Regions from separate parts of the Enterobacter sp. H2G27 genome, predicted to be linked through region 4. Evidence: predicted binding sites of a transcription regulator. Region 4 holds the regulator's gene; each other region holds the start of a gene.
What was found. The regulator sigma-54, encoded in region 4, starts transcription at its own class of promoters, with help from an activator protein. The targets are predictions, from matches to a motif close to GTTGGCACANNTTTCGCTNT.
Positions count from the first base shown of each region.

Region 1: a site for sigma-54 is predicted at 3,117-3,136, ahead of hypA (hydrogenase maturation nickel metallochaperone HypA). Genes of this name have one in related genera too.
Region 2: a site for sigma-54 is predicted at 3,879-3,898, ahead of glnK (P-II family nitrogen regulator). Genes of this name have one in related genera too.
Region 3: a site for sigma-54 is predicted at 3,085-3,104, ahead of glnA (glutamate--ammonia ligase). Genes of this name have one in related genera too.

Region 1 covers NZ_JBSVSI010000001.1:3,324,154-3,329,096, forward strand. Annotated here, with positions in the region: gene hycC (formate hydrogenlyase subunit 3) at 1-1,813, opposite strand, end outside; gene ACW9E7_RS15705 (4Fe-4S dicluster domain-containing protein) at 1,810-2,418, opposite strand; gene hycA (formate hydrogenlyase regulator HycA) at 2,489-2,953, opposite strand; gene hypA (hydrogenase maturation nickel metallochaperone HypA) at 3,164-3,514, shown strand; gene hypB (hydrogenase nickel incorporation protein HypB) at 3,518-4,381, shown strand; gene ACW9E7_RS15725 (HypC/HybG/HupF family hydrogenase formation chaperone) at 4,372-4,644, shown strand; gene hypD (hydrogenase formation protein HypD) at 4,647-4,943, shown strand, end outside.
Region 2 covers NZ_JBSVSI010000001.1:782,749-787,691, reverse strand. Annotated here, with positions in the region: gene ACW9E7_RS03660 (MGMT family protein) at 153-464, shown strand; gene ACW9E7_RS03655 (YbaY family lipoprotein) at 498-1,025, opposite strand; gene tesB (acyl-CoA thioesterase II) at 1,226-2,086, shown strand; gene amtB (ammonium transporter AmtB) at 2,165-3,454, opposite strand; gene glnK (P-II family nitrogen regulator) at 3,490-3,828, opposite strand; gene ACW9E7_RS03635 (SmdB family multidrug efflux ABC transporter permease/ATP-binding protein) at 4,049-4,943, opposite strand, start outside.
Region 3 covers NZ_JBSVSI010000001.1:4,237,489-4,242,431, reverse strand. Annotated here, with positions in the region: gene glnG (nitrogen regulation protein NR(I)) at 1-357, opposite strand, end outside; gene glnL (nitrogen regulation protein NR(II)) at 369-1,418, opposite strand; gene glnA (glutamate--ammonia ligase) at 1,589-2,998, opposite strand; gene typA (ribosome-dependent GTPase TypA) at 3,375-4,943, shown strand, end outside.
Region 4 covers NZ_JBSVSI010000001.1:3,776,008-3,780,950, forward strand. Annotated here, with positions in the region: gene lptB (LPS export ABC transporter ATP-binding protein) at 1-656, shown strand, start outside; gene rpoN (RNA polymerase factor sigma-54) at 704-2,137, shown strand; gene hpf (ribosome hibernation promoting factor) at 2,160-2,447, shown strand; gene ptsN (PTS IIA-like nitrogen regulatory protein PtsN) at 2,530-3,021, shown strand; gene rapZ (RNase adapter RapZ) at 3,067-3,921, shown strand; gene npr (PTS phosphocarrier protein NPr) at 3,918-4,190, shown strand; gene mtgA (monofunctional biosynthetic peptidoglycan transglycosylase) at 4,230-4,943, opposite strand, start outside.

The DNA of each region.
Region 1 (4,943 bases), 450 kb from region 4:
AGGCTCCTCGTGAAATCACAATGACCACCAGCACCGCCAGTTCGATGACCGCCAGACGGCGGAACAGCGCGGGTGCGGCAGCGCTCTGCCAGCCGGGTACCCAGCCGACCGGGTTCAGCCAGTGGCGCAGCTTCAGCACGGCGGCAAAGTTTTCTTTTACCGGCATGGCGAAGCCGTGGGCGGTAATGACCATCGACTGTTCGTGTTCGTAGCCACAGGCCCACGCCGCACCGCGCGAGCGGGAGGCGAGCCGGTCGCGTTTGAAGAACATCATCAGGATGAGCGGTAGCAGCGGTGCGCCAATCAGCAGCAGCGCAATCATTGGCTGAGAGACGGTGGTATTCGCCACGGTCAGCGGCAACGGAATGGCGTTGCCCAGCAGCGGTAGCAGCCACGGTGCAGCGACGCCGCCCGCAATGCAGCACAGCGCCAGCGCGACCACGCTCACGCCCATCAACAACGATGCGCAGCAGGCGTTTTCCGCTTCGCGGGTGCGCGGCGCACCGAGGAAGGTCACGCCGTAGACTTTCGCCATGCACATCACCGCCAGCGCCCCGGTAATCGCCAGCCCGACCGCCAGCAGCGGCCCCAGCAGACGAGCGATAAACGCATTGCTCTGACCGAGGGCGAAGAAGGACTGATAGATCACCCACTCCCCGGCAAAGCCGTTCAGCGGCGGCAGTGCGGCCATCGCCATCAGCCCGACCAGCATCGCCAGTGAAATCGCCGGCATCTTTTTGCCAATACCACCGAGCTTTTCGATATCCCGATGGCCGGTGCGGAACCAGACGCTTCCCGCGCCGAGGAACAGCGTGCTTTTAAACAGGCTGTGGTTGACGAGGTGATAAAGACCGCCGATAAAACCGGCCGCAATCAGCGCCGGCTGGTTGAGCGCCAGCCCGGTCACGCCCGCGCCCATGCCAAGCAGGATGATGCCGATATTCTCCAGCGTGTGGTACGCCAGAAGACGCTGGATATTGTGCTCCATCAGCGCGTACAGGCCGCCGACGAACGCCGTAATCATGCCGGCGACCAGCAGCACAACTCCCCACCACAGCGGCGGCTGGCCGCCGGTCAGCGTAATCGCCAGGATCCCGAACAGACCGACCTTCATCACCACCACAGAAAACAGCGCGGCGGCGGGCGCGGAGGCATTCGCATGCGCCTGCGGCACCCAGCCGTGCAGCGGAATGATTCCGGCGAGCAGGCCAAAGCCGAGCACGCCCAGCAGCCAGACGTCATTGCCCAGCGGATGCCCGTTGAGCACAGCGAAATCCAGCGTGCCGAAGCGCTGCCACACCAGCCAGCAGGCCAGCGCCAGCAGCAGCGTTCCGAGGCGTCCCAGCGCAAACCACAGCTTGCCGGAGGCGCTACAGCCCGTCAGGAACACGCCGCACAGCGCCATGATCTCCGCCATCACCACCAGCGCGCCGAGGTTGCTGGCGGTCACGGTGCAGACCGCCGTCGCCATCAGGAGATTGACCAGCAGGCCGTTGGCTTTAGCGTGCGGGTGGCGGTGCCAGTCGATATTGAACAGGCTGATAAACAGCCCGCACAGGCCAAACGTCACCAGCCAGATGGCGTTCAGGGGAGTGATCTCAACCGTGTGGTGAATCAGCGGCATCACGGTCTCTGCCGACTGGCCGCCGAGCAGAACAACGCCGCCTGCCGCCAGCGTCATCAGGCTAGCGACCGCCCCGCCGAGCCCGGCGATCGCGCCGCTCAGGGTTTTATGGAATGAGAAGATCGGCGCCAGAACGGCGGCGGCCGCAAAACAGGCTACCGCGCCGGTAATCATCATCACCGCATTCATTTCGCCCCCTCGTTAAGCGCCTGTAGCAGAGAAAGGTCGCCAAAATCACTGTTGATGGTCAGCTCGCGTTTGCGCTTGCTGGTACGGGCGATGTCGCGAATGTTAACCAGAATCAGCGCTTTCGTCGGGCAGGTCCGCACGCAGGCCGGGCCCTGATCATCGAAGCTGCACAGGTCGCATTTCACCGCAACGGCACGGATGCCGGGCACCCAGTCCAAAAGCGAGCTTACGCGCGCAGGCGCCGGCGGCGCGGGCGGGGCTTTTGGCGAGTTGGCATTCGCCGGGATATGCAGCGGTCGGCTGCCGGAAAATTCAATCGCGCCGAACGGGCAGGCAATGCCGCACAGCTTGCAGCTTACGCACAGGCTTTCGTTCAGCTGGACTGCGCCATCCACGCGGGTGATGGCATTTACAGGACAGACACCCGCGCACGGGGCATCCTCACAGTGATGGCAGAGCTGCGGGGCAGACTCTTTTTCATTACGCATGACGTGCAGGCGCGGCATGGACTGCAGCCCATGCAGGCGATGCGTTTCCGAACACGCCGCCTCACAGGTTCGACAGCCAATACAGACCGTCGAGTCAGCAATTACAAAACGGTTCACCGGGTTATCCTCTGGTGATAGTCATTTTTGTCGAAAAACTGTCTTGTCGACACTTCTCGACACGCATGGGTCAGGCCACGTTCGCTGAGGCATTTCCACCCATCAGCTGCTTCAGGTTGACCGGAAGATCGTGCTCAACGGCGGCGTACAGGCCGTTATAAACCGGCGCGATTTTTTCCAGATAATGCTCCAGCACCTGCTGGCGATCGCGGTTGCTGACGTGGCCGTCCACCATGCCGTCGGCCATCAGCTGCGCCTTCGCAATACACTGTTTTTCGCCGTCTTTTGTCTCGAGGTAGTACTCAATGGTGTGGCTGTTGAAGTTATCCGCCAGGGTCACGTTGATGGTGAAATGGCCGAAGAGGACAAAGCGCATATCCCCCTGCGCCGCGCAGCTCATCGCGTGGTGAAGACGCGCTTTCGACAAGGTAATGCCCTGAACCAGCGAGTTGCAGTAAAGGTGCCACTGGTCCTGTAACTGTTGATGACGCTGCGCGATGTAATCTGCTTTTTCGCTGATTTCCCAAATAGTCATAGAAGGTATCCGTTTAATGGAGATAGCGGCTGTTAAGCAGATTCCATGCCAGTTTTTATTTTGCTGATTTTAAAGGGATTAAACTGAAAAACCGCTGTCAACACCGCGGTGTCGACGTGTCATTTCGACAGCGTTGACATCGTCACGCCTTAACAAAAATCAAGCTGGCACTGTTATTGCATTACCGGGGCAATTCATTGAGGAGGCGTCATGCACGAAATCACCCTCTGCCAGCGGGCTCTGGAACTTATCGAACAGCAGGCAGTGCAAAACCACGCGAAGCGCGTCACCGGCGTCTGGCTGAAGGTCGGAGCGTTTTCCTGCGTCGAGACCAGCGCCCTGACCTTCTGTTTTGAGCTGGTCTGCCGCGGCACGCTGGCGGAAGGCTGCGAACTGCATATTGAAGAACAGCAGGCGGAGTGCTGGTGCGAGCAGTGTCAGCAGTACGTCACCCTGCTGTCATCGAAGGTACAGCGCTGCCCGCAGTGTCAGAGCGGCGGTCTGCGCATCGTGGCGGATGACGGCATGCAGATCCAACGCCTCGAAATCGAGAAGGAGTAAAGTATGTGTAGTACCTGCGGTTGCGCCGAAGGCAACCTGTATATAGAAGGGGATGAACACCGCCCCCACTCCGCGTTTCGCTCCGCGCCCTTTTCACCCGCCCCACGCCCTGCGGCAGCCCTGACCGGCATTACCTTTGCGCCGCAACGCTCCGATGCGGGCGACCTGCATTACGGCCACGGCGAAGCAGGCACCCACGCGCCGGGCATGAGCCAGCGCCAGATGCTGGAGGTGGAAATCAACGTGCTGGACAAAAATAACCAGCTCGCCGCCCGCAACCGCGCCCGCTTTGCCACCCGCAAACAGCTGGTGCTGAACCTGGTCTCCAGCCCTGGTTCCGGTAAAACCACGCTGCTGACCGAAACGCTCAAGCGCCTGAACGGGCGCGTCTCCTGTGCGGTGATCGAAGGCGACCAGCAAACCGTTAACGACGCGGCGCGCATTCGCGAAACCGGCACCCCGGCGATTCAGGTCAACACCGGCAAAGGCTGCCACCTGGATGCGCAGATGATTGCCGACGCCGCCCCGCGCCTGCCGCTGGCAGATAACGGCATCCTGTTTATTGAAAACGTTGGCAACCTCGTCTGCCCGGCGAGCTTCGACCTCGGCGAACGACACAAGGTGGCGGTGCTTTCAGTGACCGAAGGCGAAGACAAGCCGCTGAAGTACCCGCACATGTTTGCCGCCGCGTCCATCATGCTGCTGAACAAAGTCGACCTGCTGCCGTACCTGAATTTCGACGTGGATAAGTGCCTGGCGTATGCCCGCGAGGTGAACCCGGAGATTGAGATCCTGCTGGTCTCCGCCACGCGCGGCGACGGCATGGACGGCTGGCTACACTGGCTGGAGAGCGAACGATGTGCATAGGCGTACCGGGACAAATTCACGCCATCGACGGTAATCAGGCCAAAGTCGAGGTTTGCGGCATCCTGCGCGACGTCGACCTGACGCTGGTGGGCAGCACCGATGAAAGCGGCGCTTCGCGTCTCGGACAGTGGGTGCTGGTCCACGTGGGGTTTGCCATGAGCGTGATTAACGAAGCGGAAGCCCGCGACACGCTCGACGCCCTGCAAAATATGTTCGACGTGGAGCCTGACGTGGGCGCGCTGCTGTACGGCGAGGAGCGGTAATCATGCGTTACGTTGATGAATACCGCGCGCCGGAGCAGGTGCTGCAGCTTATCGGCCTCCTGAAAACGCGAGCAGCGCGGCTGGACTACACGAAAGAAAGGCCGCTGCGGATCATGGAGGTGTGCGGCGGGCACACGCACGCGATCTTCAAATTTGGCCTCGACCAGCTGCTGCCGGAGAACATTGAGTTTATCCACGGCCCCGGCTGCCCGGTCTGCGTGCTGCCGATGGGGCGCATCGACAGCTGTATTGAAATTGCCAGCCAGCCCGACGTCATTTTCTGCACCTTTGGCGACGCG
Region 2 (4,943 bases), 3.0 Mb from region 4:
GATAACCAACGCGCTGGCGCATTATCCCTGTGCTAAAGCCCAATTGCAAGTGACCAGGAACCGGATGCTGGTTTCTTGCGCAAACAGGCGCAGCAATCATGAAGATCTTCGTTTACCATAGCGTTCCAGAAACTCCCCCCACAGGTGAAGGTATGGACGAACACGACTCCTTTCCACAGCGCGTATGGCAAATCGTGGCCTCAATCCCGGAAGGCTATGTCACTACCTATGGTGATGTTGCGCGCCTGGCCGGTTCCCCGCGCGCGGCGCGACAGGTTGGCGGCGTCCTGAAACGGCTGCCGGAAGGCAGTACGCTGCCCTGGCATCGGGTGGTGAATCGTCATGGCGCCATTTCGCTCACCGGGCCGGATCTTCAGCGTCAGCGTCAGGCGTTACTTTCAGAGGGTGTCCAGGTGACAGGGTCGGGTCAGATTGATTTGCAGAAGTTTCGCTGGATATATTGACCCCTCTCCCGGAGGAGAGGGGAAATGCAGGAATTACATCTGAGTCGGTGGGGTTGGCAGAGACGGCTGATTGGTCTGCGGTGCGACCGGTACTTCGGTCTGCTGCACCGGCACCAGGTTCAGGTCGATTTTTGTCCCACCGTTGTTGATTGCTTCCTGAACCGTATCGGTGATAAAGACCAGCTTACCGTTGATGGTTACCGCTGCACTCAGCAGAATACGGGCGTTAGGCTGCACGTCCGACGGGTTATACGGCAACACGAAGCTAAATGGCGCCTGCTTACCTTCTGTACGGACCGCACGCTGGGCCACGACTTTAGACGGCGCGTCGGCCAGGGAAGCATCAGACAGCGTTACCGTTAGTACCGCGTCCGGTGGCAGAGCGACTCTCTGCTTGATCCAGATTGTACCGGAAACGTTAGGCTGCTGAATGGACTGCTGTGAAAGGGTGTTAATCCCGTTCGGATCTGCAGCTGGAACCGGCACCTGGGCGCTCTTACCGGCACAGGCGGACAACGCCACCGCAATAGCTACACCACTAAGCATGGGCACGAGTTTCATTGAAGTCTCCTTATCAATGCACCAGCGGGATCGATCCCATCCGATGTCGTTTCAATCACATAACGTATTCAAGTGTGGCACAGATCACCGATTTATGCCTGAAAACGTGCCGATATTCAGATTATTCTACCCATCGGACCACTTTCATTTCTGCGTTATACTCTGCCTATCTTTCGCTGCGGCGTTTATTGAGGACAACTATGAGTCAGGCACTGAACAATCTGCTGACATTACTAAATCTGGAAAAAATTGAGGAAGGACTCTTTCGCGGACAGAGCGAAGATCTCGGCTTACGCCAGGTATTCGGGGGGCAAGTCGTCGGACAGGCACTGTACGCAGCAAAGGAGACTGTCCCGGCAGACCGTCTGGTGCATTCATTCCACAGCTACTTCTTACGCCCTGGCGATAGCGCAAAACCGATTGTGTATGACGTTGAAGTTCTGCGAGACGGCAACAGCTTCAGCGCGCGCCGCGTAGCGGCCATTCAGAGCGGCAAGCCGATCTTTTACATGACGGCCTCTTTCCAGGCGCCGGAGCCGGGCTACGAGCATCAGAAAGTGATGCCCCCGGCTCCGTCACCTGACTCTTTAAAATCAGAGACGGATATTGCTCGCGCGCTGGCGCATCTGCTTCCCCCGCAGGTCAAAGAGAAGTTTCTCTGCGATAAGCCGCTGGAGATCCGCCCGGTTGAGTTCCACAACCCGATGAAAGGCCATACCGCAGAGCCGAAACGCCAGGTTTGGATCCGTGCCAACGGGACCGTGCCGGAAGATTTCCGCGTCCATCAGTATCTGCTGGGCTATGCGTCTGACTTCAACTTCCTGCCGGTGGCGCTGCAGCCGCACGGCGTTGGTTTCCTGGAAAAAGGGATGCAGGTCGCGACGATCGATCACTCCATGTGGTTCCACCGTCCGTTCAACATGAATGAGTGGCTGCTTTACAGCGTGGAGAGCACGTCAGCGTCGAGCGCGCGCGGATTTGTGCGTGGAGAATTTTATACTCAGGACGGCGTGCTGGTCGCTTCGACGGTGCAGGAAGGGGTGATGCGTAATCGCGGGTGATTGATGCCCTCACCCTCTCCCACCGGGAGAGGGAATACACATTAAAAACGGCAACCGAAGTTGCCGTTTTGCAGTTTATCAGGCGTTATACGCATTCTCGCCGTGGCTGTTGACGTCCAGACCTTCGCGCTCCTGCTCTTCCGGTACGCGCAGACCCACCGTCATATCCGCCAGCTTATAGCCAATGAAGGCCACAACGGCAGACCAGACAACGGTGATAGCAATACTTTCCAGCTGCACCAGCACCTGATGAACCATGGTGACACCTTCCGCGTAACCCACGCCACCGAGCGATTTCGCCGCGAAGATACCGGTCATGATACAACCGACTATGCCGCACACGCCGTGCACGCCGAATACATCGCATGGGTCGTCGACGCGCAGCACACGTTTCAGTGCGGTGACACCCCACAGACCCGCCAGACCCGACACCAGGCCGACCAGCAGCGCACCGCCGACACCGACATAACCACAAGCAGGGGTGATACCAACCAGACCGGCAATCGCACCCGAACAGGCACCCAGCAGAGAAGGTTTACCGCGCACCGCCCACTCGCCAAACACCCAGGAGAGAATCGCACCCGCCGTGGCAACAACGGTGTTCACGAAGGCCAGCGCGGCGATTTCGTTGGCCGCACTCGCAGAGCCGGCGTTGAAGCCAAACCAGCCAAAGTAGAGGATAGCTGTACCGGTAAACACCATCGGCAGGTTGTGCGGTTTAAACGCTTCTTTACCGAAGCCCACGCGTTTGCCAATCAGGTAGGCCCCCACCAGACCCGCTACCGCGGCGTTGATGTGTACAACGGTACCGCCCGCGAAGTCCAGCGCACCGTGCGTTGCCAGCAGACCGCCACCCCAGACCATGTGCGCAATCGGCACATAGGAGAGCGTCAGCCAGACCACCACGAAGATCAGAACGGCAGAGAAACGAATACGCTCCGCCAGCGCGCCCACAATAAGCCCAACGGTAATACAGGCGAAGGAGCCCTGGAACGCCACGTGAATATACTGATAGAAGCTGCCCATCAGCGCGGTCAGCTCAATATTTTTCAGCATCACCCAGTCGAAGTTACCAAAGAACGCGTTGCCCGTACCGAACGCCAGCGAGTAACCGTAAACCACCCACAGCACGCAGACCAGCGCAAACGTCACGGCAACCTGCGTCAGCATGGAGAGAACGTTTTTGCCACGGATCAGGCCGCCGTAGAACAGCGCAATGCCCGGAATGGACATGAAAAGCACCAGCGCGGTGCTGATCATCATAAAGGCGTTATCGGCTTTATCAGCCACCGCAGGGGCAGCAGCCAGCGCCAGGCCCGGCAGCAGCGCCAGCGAACCCAGACCCGTTTTAAGTGTTGCTATCTTCATTTTCTCGATCCCTATCACTGTGTGCCAGGCGTTATTTACAATGCCGCTTCGTCAGATTCGCCGGTACGGATGCGAATGACGCGCTGCAGTTCGGCAACGAAAATTTTGCCGTCGCCAATTTTGCCGGTATAGGCCGCTTTGCTAATGACATCAATGACTTCATCAAGCTGATCGTCAGCAATCGCGACATCAATTTTTACTTTTGGCAGAAAGTTAACGCTGTATTCCGCCCCGCGATAAAGCTCGGCATGACCCTTCTGACGACCAAAGCCTTTCACTTCGGTGACAGTCAGTCCCTGAATACCCATTGAAGACAACGCTTCACGCACGTCTTCGAGTTTGAATGGTTTGATTACAACCGTAACCAGCTTCATAGATCCCCTCCAGTCAGAATTCGGTAATGGCCGTAGCTTACGCTGAAGGTATTGCAAGGGATGTGCCAGAAATGAAAACGAGGAGGAACGGCGGCGCACAGAGCATTACACGGCCTTGATAATCGAACTGATGAAAAAAAACGCACCATGCCGGTGCATGGTGCGTTTCAGTTTTGCACCAACAGGAATGACTGTTAGCGCGCCGCCTCTTTTTGGTGCATCAGGCGCTAAGCGACTCTTCATCGCGCACGCTGGCCGCCAGCTCTTCGCCCGCCAGCTGCAGCTGGTACATCTGCCAGTAGCGCCCTTTTGCTTCCAGCAGTTCACGGTGGGTACCACTCTCAACGGCCTGTCCGCGATGTAGCACCAGAATGGTATCGGCATCGACGATGGTGGAAAGACGGTGGGCAATCACCACCAGCGTCGTATGGTCGCGTACGGCGGAGAGTGCCTGCTGGATGGCCTGCTCGGTGCCGGAGTCAATACTGGCAGTGGCTTCATCCAGAATCAGGATCTGCGGCGTTTCAATCAGCACCCGCGCCAGCGCCAGGAGCTGCTTTTGCCCGACAGAGAGATTATTCCCCTGCTCGCCCAGTCTGGTATTTATCCCATCGCTAAACCCGCGCGCCAGCTCTGCCAGCTGCACTTTTTCCAGCACGTCCCAGACCTGTTCCTGAGTGTAGTCTCGCCCCAGAGTCACGTTGGCGTAGAAGGTATCGGCCAGCACGACCGGATCCTGTTGCACCATCGCGACGCCTTTACGCAACACGGTGTGGCTGAGAGACGCGAGCGGGCGCCCGTCGAGGCGGATTTCGCCGCGCGTGACCGGGTAATAGCCCATCAACAGGCTGGCAAGCGTGCTCTTACCGCTGCCGGTATGCCCCACCAGCGCCACGAAACCGCGCGACGGAACGTCAAGCGTGATGTCCTGCAGCACCAGCCGGTCTTCACGATAGGCAAACGAGACGTTATCAAAGGCGATAGTCCCGCTTTGCAGAGGTTGCTCGTCATTGCCGTAGGCCTGACGCGGCCTGTCCATCAGCTCAAACACGCGCTCACCGGCGACCACCGCCTGCTGCAGCATCGATTGCTGGGTAGTGAGCTCGATCAGCGGC
Region 3 (4,943 bases), 460 kb from region 4:
AATCGCGCGCTCAACCAGCGCCACCGCTTCGTCGATATCAAACGGTTTGGGCAGGTAATCGAACGCCCCTTGCTGATAGGCGCTCACTGCGGCATCCAGATCGGAGTGCGCGGTCATTATGATGACCGGTAGCATAGGGTGGCGTTGTTTGATCTGCTTTAACAGCGCCAGCCCGTCCATGCCCGGCATACGGATATCCGACAGCAGAACATCGGGCGTTTTAGTGGTGAGTGCGTCGAGCACTTCGCTGCCGCTCTCAAACGTCGTGCAGCTTAATCCCGCCCCTGTGAGCGCGCGTTCAAGCACCCAACGGATGGAGCTATCGTCATCGACTACCCAGACTATCCCTCGTTGCATAAACGTCACCTTTATTTTTTAATCGGCAGGAAAACCGAAAACTCGGTATGTCCCGGCCAACTGGTAAATTCAATTTTTCCAGAGTGTTGGTCGATCAAACTGCGGGCAATGGATAAGCCCAGGCCGGTTCCGCCTTCACGGCCGCTGACCATCGGGTAGAACAGGGTGTCCTGCAGATGCGATGGAATGCCGGGCCCGTTATCCTCAACGTCGATTCGGGCGGCCAGCCGGTAGCGCACGCCGTGTAACGTGAGCTGGAAGGCGGTGCGGGTGCGTAAAATAATCTCGCCGCCTTCAGGTCCCAGCGCCTGCAGAGCATTACGCACAATATTCAACAGGACCTGCTCAATCTGATCCGGGTCATGGGCCAGTTCCGGCAGGCTTGGGTCGTAATCACGTACCAGCGTGACGTTCTCCGGCAGCTCCATTGAGACGAGCTTCACCACCCGCTCAGCCACTTTATGGATGCTTTCAGTGACGTGCATTCCCGGCTGCTGCGGACCGAGAAGACGGTCTACCAGATTCCGCAGACGGTCCGCCTGCTCAATGATGACGTTGGTATATTCCGCCAGCGCAGGGTCAGGCAGCGCCTTGGTCAGAAGCTGCGCCGCGCCGCGTAACCCACCCAGCGGGTTTTTAATTTCATGCGCCAGACCGCGCACGAGGTCACGGGCTGCAATCTGCTGCGCATGCTGAAGCTGCTCCTGGCTCAGTCGACGCTGATTATCCATCGGCGCCATTTCCAGCAGGATCAGGCCTTCGGGAAGACGTTGCGCGGTTAGCGACAGAATGTGCGAGCGCCCGTCGATCACCAGCGTCACTTCGTTATCGGTGAAACCCTGGCCTGCCTGTAAGCTTTCCTGCATCAGGCCAATATTCAGCGAAAAATAGCTCAGGAGTTCCGGAAGCGGGGTACCGAATAGTTTACGTGCGCTTTGGGCAAGCAGCTGCTGTGCCGCCGGGTTGGCGTAATGAACGGCCAGCTCGTCATCGACCAGCAAAATGCTGTTAATCAAAGAATTGAGGATCTGCCCAGCATCGGGCAGCGTGCCAGTTGCCATTCAGCAGTCTCCTGGAGTCGTTTGCACTAATTTAGTGCAGTATAGCGTTTTCGGCGTAAAAAGCGCGTGAGATCAGATTGTTGGTGGAGAAAAAAGCCCATCCGGAGATGGGCTAAAAGTTTCCACGGCAACTACTCCCGGCGCTTGTCACGCCGGGTAAAACAACTTAATTAAACGCTGTAGTACAGTTCGAACTCAACCGGATGCGGAGTCATGCGCACGCGGTCGTTCTCTTCAGTGCGCAGGGCGATGTAAGCATCGATAGCGTCGTCAGTGAATACGCCACCTGCAGTCAGGAACTCGCGGTCTGCGTCCAGCGCCTGCAGGGCTTCTTCCAGAGAGCCAGCAACCTGTGGGATCTCTTTCGCTTCTTCTGGCGGCAGGTCGTACAGGTTTTTGTCCATCGCTTCGCCCGGGTGGATCTTGTTCTTGATACCGTCCAGACCTGCCATCAGCAGTGCTGCGAAGCACAGGTATGGGTTAGCCGCTGGATCCGGGAAGCGTACTTCGATACGACGCGCTTTAGGAGACGCCACCACCGGGATACGGATAGAAGCAGAACGGTTACGTGCAGAGTAGGCCAGCATCACTGGCGCTTCGTAGCCCGGGACCAGACGCTTGTAGGAGTTGGTGGTTGGGTTCGCCAGGGCGTTGATCGCTTTAGCGTGTTTGATAACACCACCGATGTAATACAGCGCCTGCTCGGACAGGCCAGCATATTTGTCGCCAGAGAACAGGTTGGTACCGTTCTTGGACAGAGACATGTGGCAGTGCATACCGGAACCGTTGTCGCCAAACATTGGTTTTGGCATGAAGGTCGCGGTTTTACCGAAACGGTGCGCAACGTTGTGCACAACGTATTTGTAGATCTGAATTTCGTCCGCTTTTTTGGTCATGGTGTTGAAGCGGGTTGCCACTTCGTTCTGACCCGCAGTCGCCACTTCGTGGTGGTGAGCTTCAACAACCAGGCCCATCTCTTCCATCACCAGACACATGGTGGAACGAATGTCCTGTGCAGAATCGACCGGAGGAACCGGGAAGTAACCACCTTTAACGCCAGGACGGTGACCTTTGTTACCACCTTCATATTTGGTGGAGGAGTTCCATGCACCTTCGATGTCGTCGATAGCAACGTGGGAGCCAGAAATAGAAGCACCGAAACGGATGTCATCGAACAGGAAGAATTCTGGCTCTGGCCCGAACAGAACGGTGTCTGCGATGCCGGTAGAACGCAGGTACTCTTCAGCGCGTTTCGCGATAGAACGTGGGTCGCGGTCGTAGCCCTGCAGCGTGCCTGGCTCGAGGATGTCGCAACGGATGATCAGGGTTGGTTCTTCGAAGAACGGATCAATGACCGCAGTGGTTGCATCTGGCATCAGAACCATGTCGGATTCGTTAATGCCTTTCCAGCCACCAATGGAGGAGCCGTCAAACATTTTGCCTTCTTCAAAGAATTCGGCGTTCACCTGATGAGCAGGGATTGTGACGTGCTGTTCTTTACCTTTGGTGTCGGTGAAGCGGAGATCAACAAACTTCACTTCATGTTCGTTCAGCATCGTCAAAACGTGTTCAGCGGACATACTTAACTCTCCAGATTGGTCATTGTCGTCGTGGTAACGAGGTCTTCAGTTTCTGTTTGTACTGGCTGTTGCCATGTAATTTTTATAAAGCGAAATCTGTGCCAACTTTTAAATCACCCCAAAAAGGCGTTATCATGCGCACCATAGTGCAAAAGGGCTGCACCACGATGGATTTGTTGCACCAGTATAGTGCTTCAATGTGAACATTGAGCACCATATTGGTGCAATTTACGTTAAAGTGCCCTTTTTCGCTCCGTGAAAGCGATCACAAAGCATCTCTGCAATACTTGTTTGCGGAGGATGTTTGTGATCCTGTTTTGTAGTGCGATTAATCCGTGTACAATAACGCGCTATTTCTAATGCCTGAGGCAAAGTTGTGATCGAAAATTTGCGTAACATCGCCATCATCGCGCACGTTGACCATGGTAAAACTACCCTGGTTGATAAGCTGCTGCAGCAATCCGGTACGTTTGATGCGCGTGCCGAAACTCAAGAGCGTGTGATGGACTCCAACGATTTGGAGAAAGAGCGTGGGATTACCATCCTCGCGAAAAACACCGCGATTAAATGGAATGACTACCGTATCAACATCGTTGATACCCCAGGGCACGCCGACTTCGGTGGTGAAGTTGAGCGCGTGATGTCCATGGTGGATTCCGTGCTGCTGGTGGTTGACGCATTTGACGGCCCAATGCCGCAAACGCGCTTCGTGACCAAAAAAGCATTTGCCCATGGCCTGAAACCAATTGTTGTTATCAACAAGGTTGACCGTCCTGGCGCACGTCCTGACTGGGTTGTTGATCAGGTATTCGACCTGTTCGTTAACCTCGACGCGACCGACGAACAGCTGGACTTCCCTATCATTTACGCTTCGGCGCTGAATGGTATCGCGGGTCTGGACCACGAAGATATGGCGGAAGACATGACCCCGCTGTATCAGGCGATTGTTGATCACGTACCGGCACCGGATGTTGATCTGGATGGTCCACTGCAGATGCAGATCTCCCAGCTGGACTACAACAACTACGTTGGCGTCATCGGTATCGGTCGTATCAAACGCGGTAAAGTGAAGCCAAACCAGCAGGTTACTATCATCGATAGCGAAGGCAAAACCCGTAACGGTAAAGTTGGCAAAGTGCTGACTCACCTGGGTCTGGAGCGTATCGACAGCGATCTGGCTGAAGCGGGCGACATCATCGCTATCACCGGTCTGGGCGAGCTGAACATCTCTGACACCATCTGCGATCCGCAGAACGTGGAAGCGCTGCCAGCCCTGTCTGTTGATGAACCAACCGTTACCATGTTCTTCAACGTCAACACCTCTCCGTTCTGTGGAAAAGAAGGTAAGTTCGTTACCTCTCGTCAGATCCTTGACCGCCTGAACAAAGAGCTGGTGCACAACGTTGCGCTGCGTGTTGAAGAAACCGAAGACGCTGATGCATTCCGCGTTTCTGGTCGTGGTGAGCTGCACCTGTCTGTTCTGATCGAAAACATGCGTCGTGAAGGTTTCGAAATGGCGGTTTCCCGTCCGAAAGTAATCTTCCGCGAAATCGACGGCCGTAAACAAGAGCCATTCGAAAACGTAACGCTGGACGTTGAAGAGCAGCATCAGGGTTCTGTGATGCAGGCTCTGGGTGAGCGTAAAGGCGACCTGAAAAACATGAATCCAGATGGCAAAGGCCGCGTACGTCTCGACTACGTGATCCCAAGCCGTGGCCTGATCGGCTTCCGTTCTGAGTTCATGACCATGACCTCCGGTACCGGCCTGCTGTACTCCACCTTCAGCCACTACGACGACATTCGTCCGGGCGAAGTGGGCCAGCGTAACAACGGCGTACTGATCTCCAACGGTCAGGGTAAAGCTGTTGCGTTTGCGCTGTTCGGTCTGCAGGATCGCGGTAAGCTGTTCCTGGGGCACGGTGCTGAAGTTTATGAAGGCCAGATC
Region 4 (4,943 bases):
TGACCGTCAACTCTGGCGAAATCGTGGGGCTGCTTGGCCCTAACGGTGCGGGTAAAACGACAACCTTCTACATGGTCGTTGGCATTGTGCCGCGCGATGCCGGCAACATAATCATTGACGATGAAGACATCAGTCTTCTGCCGCTTCACGCGCGCGCGCGTCGCGGGATCGGCTATCTGCCGCAGGAAGCCTCCATTTTCCGTCGTCTTAGCGTTTACGACAACCTGATGGCGGTCCTGCAAATTCGTAACGATCTGACCAGCGAACAGCGTCAGGATCGTGCCAACGAGCTGATGGAAGAGTTCCACATTGAGCATCTGCGCGACAGCCTCGGTCAGGCACTCTCCGGGGGCGAACGCCGTCGCGTTGAGATCGCGCGTGCGCTGGCCGCAAACCCTAAATTTATCCTTCTGGATGAACCGTTTGCGGGTGTTGACCCGATCTCGGTTATCGACATTAAACGTATCATTGAACACCTGCGCGACAGCGGGCTTGGCGTACTGATCACCGACCACAACGTCCGTGAAACGCTGGCCGTATGTGAACGCGCGTATATTGTGAGCCAGGGCAATCTGATCGCCCACGGTACGCCACAGCAGATCCTCGAAGACGATCATGTTAAGCGCGTCTATCTTGGGGAAGACTTCAGACTCTGATAGGGTAGAGGTAACGTAACGCCGAACCGGAGAAAAATGCTCTGAACATGAAGCAAGGTTTGCAATTAAGGCTCAGCCAACAACTGGCAATGACGCCGCAGCTACAGCAGGCAATTCGCCTGTTGCAACTGTCCACGTTAGAACTTCAGCAGGAGCTCCAGCAGGCGCTGGACAGCAACCCCCTGCTGGAACAAACCGATCTTCATGACGAGGTAGATACCCAGCAGTCACAGGACACTGAAGCGCTTGATACCGCCGACGCACTCGAACAAAAAGAGATGCCCGACGAGCTTCCGCTGGATGCCAGCTGGGATGAAATCTACACCGCCGGAACGCCTTCCGGTACGCGTGCGGACTACCAGGATGATGAGCTACCGGTCTATCAGGGAGAAACCACTCAGTCGCTGCAGGATTACCTGATGTGGCAGGTGGAACTCACTCCCTTCTCCGATACCGACCGCGCAATTGCTACCTCAATTGTCGATGCCGTTGACGACACCGGCTATTTGACCGTCACGCTTGACGATATTCTGGAAAGCATGGGCGACGAAGAGATAGAGCTTGAGGAAGTTGAAGCCGTTCTGAAGCGCATCCAGCGTTTCGATCCGGTAGGCGTAGCCGCAAAAGATCTGCGCGACTGCCTGCTGATCCAGCTTTCTCAGTTCAGCAAAGAGACGCCATGGCTCGACGAGGCGCGCGTGATCATCAGCGATCACCTGGATCTGCTGGCGAACCACGATTTCCGCACCCTGATGCGCGTCACGCGCCTGAAGGAAGAGGTGCTGAAAGAAGCGGTGAATCTGATCCAGTCACTCGATCCACGCCCGGGACAGTCAATCCAGACCAGCGAGCCTGAGTACGTTATTCCGGACGTGCTGGTCAGAAAACACAATGGCCGCTGGGTCGTTGAGCTGAATTCAGACAGCATCCCTCGCCTGCAAATCAACCAGCAGTATGCCTCCATGTGCACCAGCGTGCGTAACGACTCCGACAATCAATATATTCGTAGCAATCTTCAGGAAGCGCGATGGCTGATCAAAAGTCTTGAGAGCCGAAATGATACGCTGCTACGCGTCAGCCGCTGTATTGTCGAACAGCAGCAGGCTTTCTTTGAGCAGGGCGAAGAGTATATGAAACCGATGGTGCTTGCGGATATCGCCCAGGCCGTCGAGATGCATGAATCAACCATTTCCCGTGTCACCACGCAGAAGTATCTGCACAGTCCACGCGGTATTTTTGAGCTTAAGTATTTCTTCTCCAGCCATGTGAATACCGAGGGCGGCGGCGAAGCGTCGTCAACGGCCATTCGTGCCCTGGTGAAGAAGTTGATCGCCGCGGAGAACCCCGCGAAGCCGCTAAGCGACAGTAAGTTAACCACCATGCTGTCCGATCAGGGTATTATGGTGGCACGTCGTACTGTTGCGAAGTATCGAGAGTCTTTATCCATTCCGCCGTCCAACCAGCGTAAACAGCTGGTCTGACACAACCGATAAGGAAGACACTATGCAGCTCAACATCACTGGACAAAACGTCGAAATTACTGAGGCTTTGCGCGAATTCGTGAACGCGAAGTTTGCAAAACTCGAGCAGTATTTCGAAAGGATCAATCAGGTCTATATTGTGTTGAAAGTGGAGAAAGTGACTCATATCTCGGATGCCACCCTGCATGTTAACGGGGGTGAACTGCATGCCAGTGCGGAAGGGCAAGACATGTACGCTGCTATCGACGGCTTGATTGATAAGCTTGCGCGACAGCTCAATAAACATAAAGATAAACTGAAACAACACTAATTGTCCGGGCAGTTAACGGGTGCAGGACGGCCTGTTGTGAAACACAACAGGCCATTTGTACAGTTAGCGCTTAGGTGAAATTATGATGAACAACGATTCCGCTCTTCAACTGAGCAATGTCCTTAACCAGGAATGTACCCGCAGTGCGGTTCACTGCCAGAGCAAAAAACGTGCGCTGGAGATCATCAGTGAACTGGCTGCTAAACAGCTGGGCCTGCCGCCGCAGGTGGTGTTCGAAGCGATTCTGACCCGTGAAAAAATGGGTAGTACCGGTATCGGCAACGGCATCGCGATCCCGCACGGCAAACTGGAAGAGGATACCCTGCGTGCCGTTGGTGTGTTTGTGCAGCTTGAAACACCCATCGCCTTCGATGCCATTGATAACCAGCCCGTCGATCTCCTTTTCGCGCTGCTGGTGCCTGCCGATCAGACGAAAACCCACCTGCATACGCTGTCGCTGGTCGCAAAACGTCTGGCCGATAAAACCATTTGCCGTCGACTACGCTCGGCCCAAAGTGATGAAGAGCTCTACCAAATTATCACTGAAGCAGAAGGCAATCAGGATGATGCATAACCAGGAGATGGCCTTCACATCTGTTGTCCTGAGGAGAAACGGAACATGGTGCTGATGATTGTCAGTGGCCGTTCAGGGTCGGGGAAATCCGTTGCTCTGCGCGCGCTGGAAGACATGGGTTTTTACTGCGTCGATAACCTGCCGGTCGTGTTGTTGCCCGATCTGGCCCGCACGCTGGCGGAGAGACAAACCTCTGCAGCCGTCAGTATCGACGTCCGTAACATGCCTGAATCGCCAGAGATCTTCGAACAGGCAATGAGCAACCTGCCTGACACGTTCTCGCCTCAGCTGCTGTTCCTTGATGCAGACCGCAATACGCTAATCCGTCGCTACAGCGATACCCGTCGCTTGCACCCGCTTTCCAGTAAGAACCTCTCTCTGGAGAGTGCTATCGATGAAGAGAGCGACCTGCTGGAGCCGCTGCGTTCTCGTGCCGACCTGATTGTCGACACCTCTGAGATGTCCGTTCACGAGCTGGCAGAAATGCTGCGCACCCGGTTATTGGGTAAACGCGAGCGTGAACTGACGATGGTGTTCGAATCCTTTGGCTTCAAGCACGGTATCCCGATTGATGCGGATTATGTTTTCGACGTGCGCTTCCTGCCGAACCCGCACTGGGATCCGAAGCTGCGTCCCATGACCGGCCTGGACAAACCCGTCGCGGCCTTCCTCGACCGGCACACAGAAGTACACAATTTTATCTACCAGACGCGAAGCTACCTTGAGCTATGGTTACCTATGCTGGAGACAAACAATCGTAGCTACCTGACGGTAGCGATTGGCTGTACCGGTGGTAAACATCGTTCGGTTTATATCGCCGAACAGCTGGCCGACTATTTCCGCTCGCGCGGTAAGAACGTTCAGTCCCGTCATCGCACGCTGGAAAAACGTAAAACATGACCGTAAAACAGACCGTTGAGATCACCAATAAGCTGGGCATGCATGCGCGCCCGGCGATGAAGCTGTTTGAGCTGATGCAGGGTTTCGATGCAGAGGTTCTGCTGCGAAATGACGAAGGCACCGAAGCGGAAGCGAACAGCGTGATCGCGCTGCTGATGCTGGATTCCGCCAAAGGGCGCCAGATTGAAGTCGAAGCCACCGGACCTCAGGAAGAGGAAGCGTTGGCGGCGGTGATTGCGCTGTTTAATGCAGGGTTTGACGAAGATTAAGGTCAGCTATTCAGGCGGGTAGCGCTGCGCTTACCCGCCCTACATTAATTTATTGCTCTCCATAAACCCTTCCCCTCCCAACTGACGCATCTGGCGCATGATCCACGCCTGACGGCTACGCACGTACCCTGACGGGGCACTGGCTTTAAAACGGATGGGATTAGGCAGAACAGCCGCGAGCAGCGCCGCCTCCGACATGCTCAGCTTGCTGGCGGGTTTATTAAAATAGCGTTGAGATGCAGCTTCAACACCAAATACCCCGTCGCCAAACTCGGCAACGTTGAGATACACGGTCAGAATGCGTTTTTTGCTCCAGACCGTTTCCATCCCCAGGGTCAACCCCGCTTCCAGCCCCTTTCGCACCCAGCTGCGGCCGTCCCACAGAAACAGATTTTTGGCCGTCTGCTGCGACAAGGTTGACGCACCGCGCACGCGGTTTTCATGACGTTCATTATGGGCTAGCGCCTTCTCAATGGCCGCAACGTCGAATCCCCAGTGCTCCGGGAATTTTTGATCCTCCGCCGCGATGACCGCGAGCCCCATGAGCGGTGAGATCTCGTCCATGCTCACCCAGTCAGAATGGGCAACATAGCCGAAATCACCGCTGAGCCACGCGCCGAGCTGACGCTCAACCATCACGGCAGAGAACGGGACCGGCATAATGCTGAACAGGGCGAGTCCACCGCCCCAAAACACCGCCAGCACCAGAACGATGCGCAACAGGATGCGTTTTACCCACGCGCCAGCACCGGA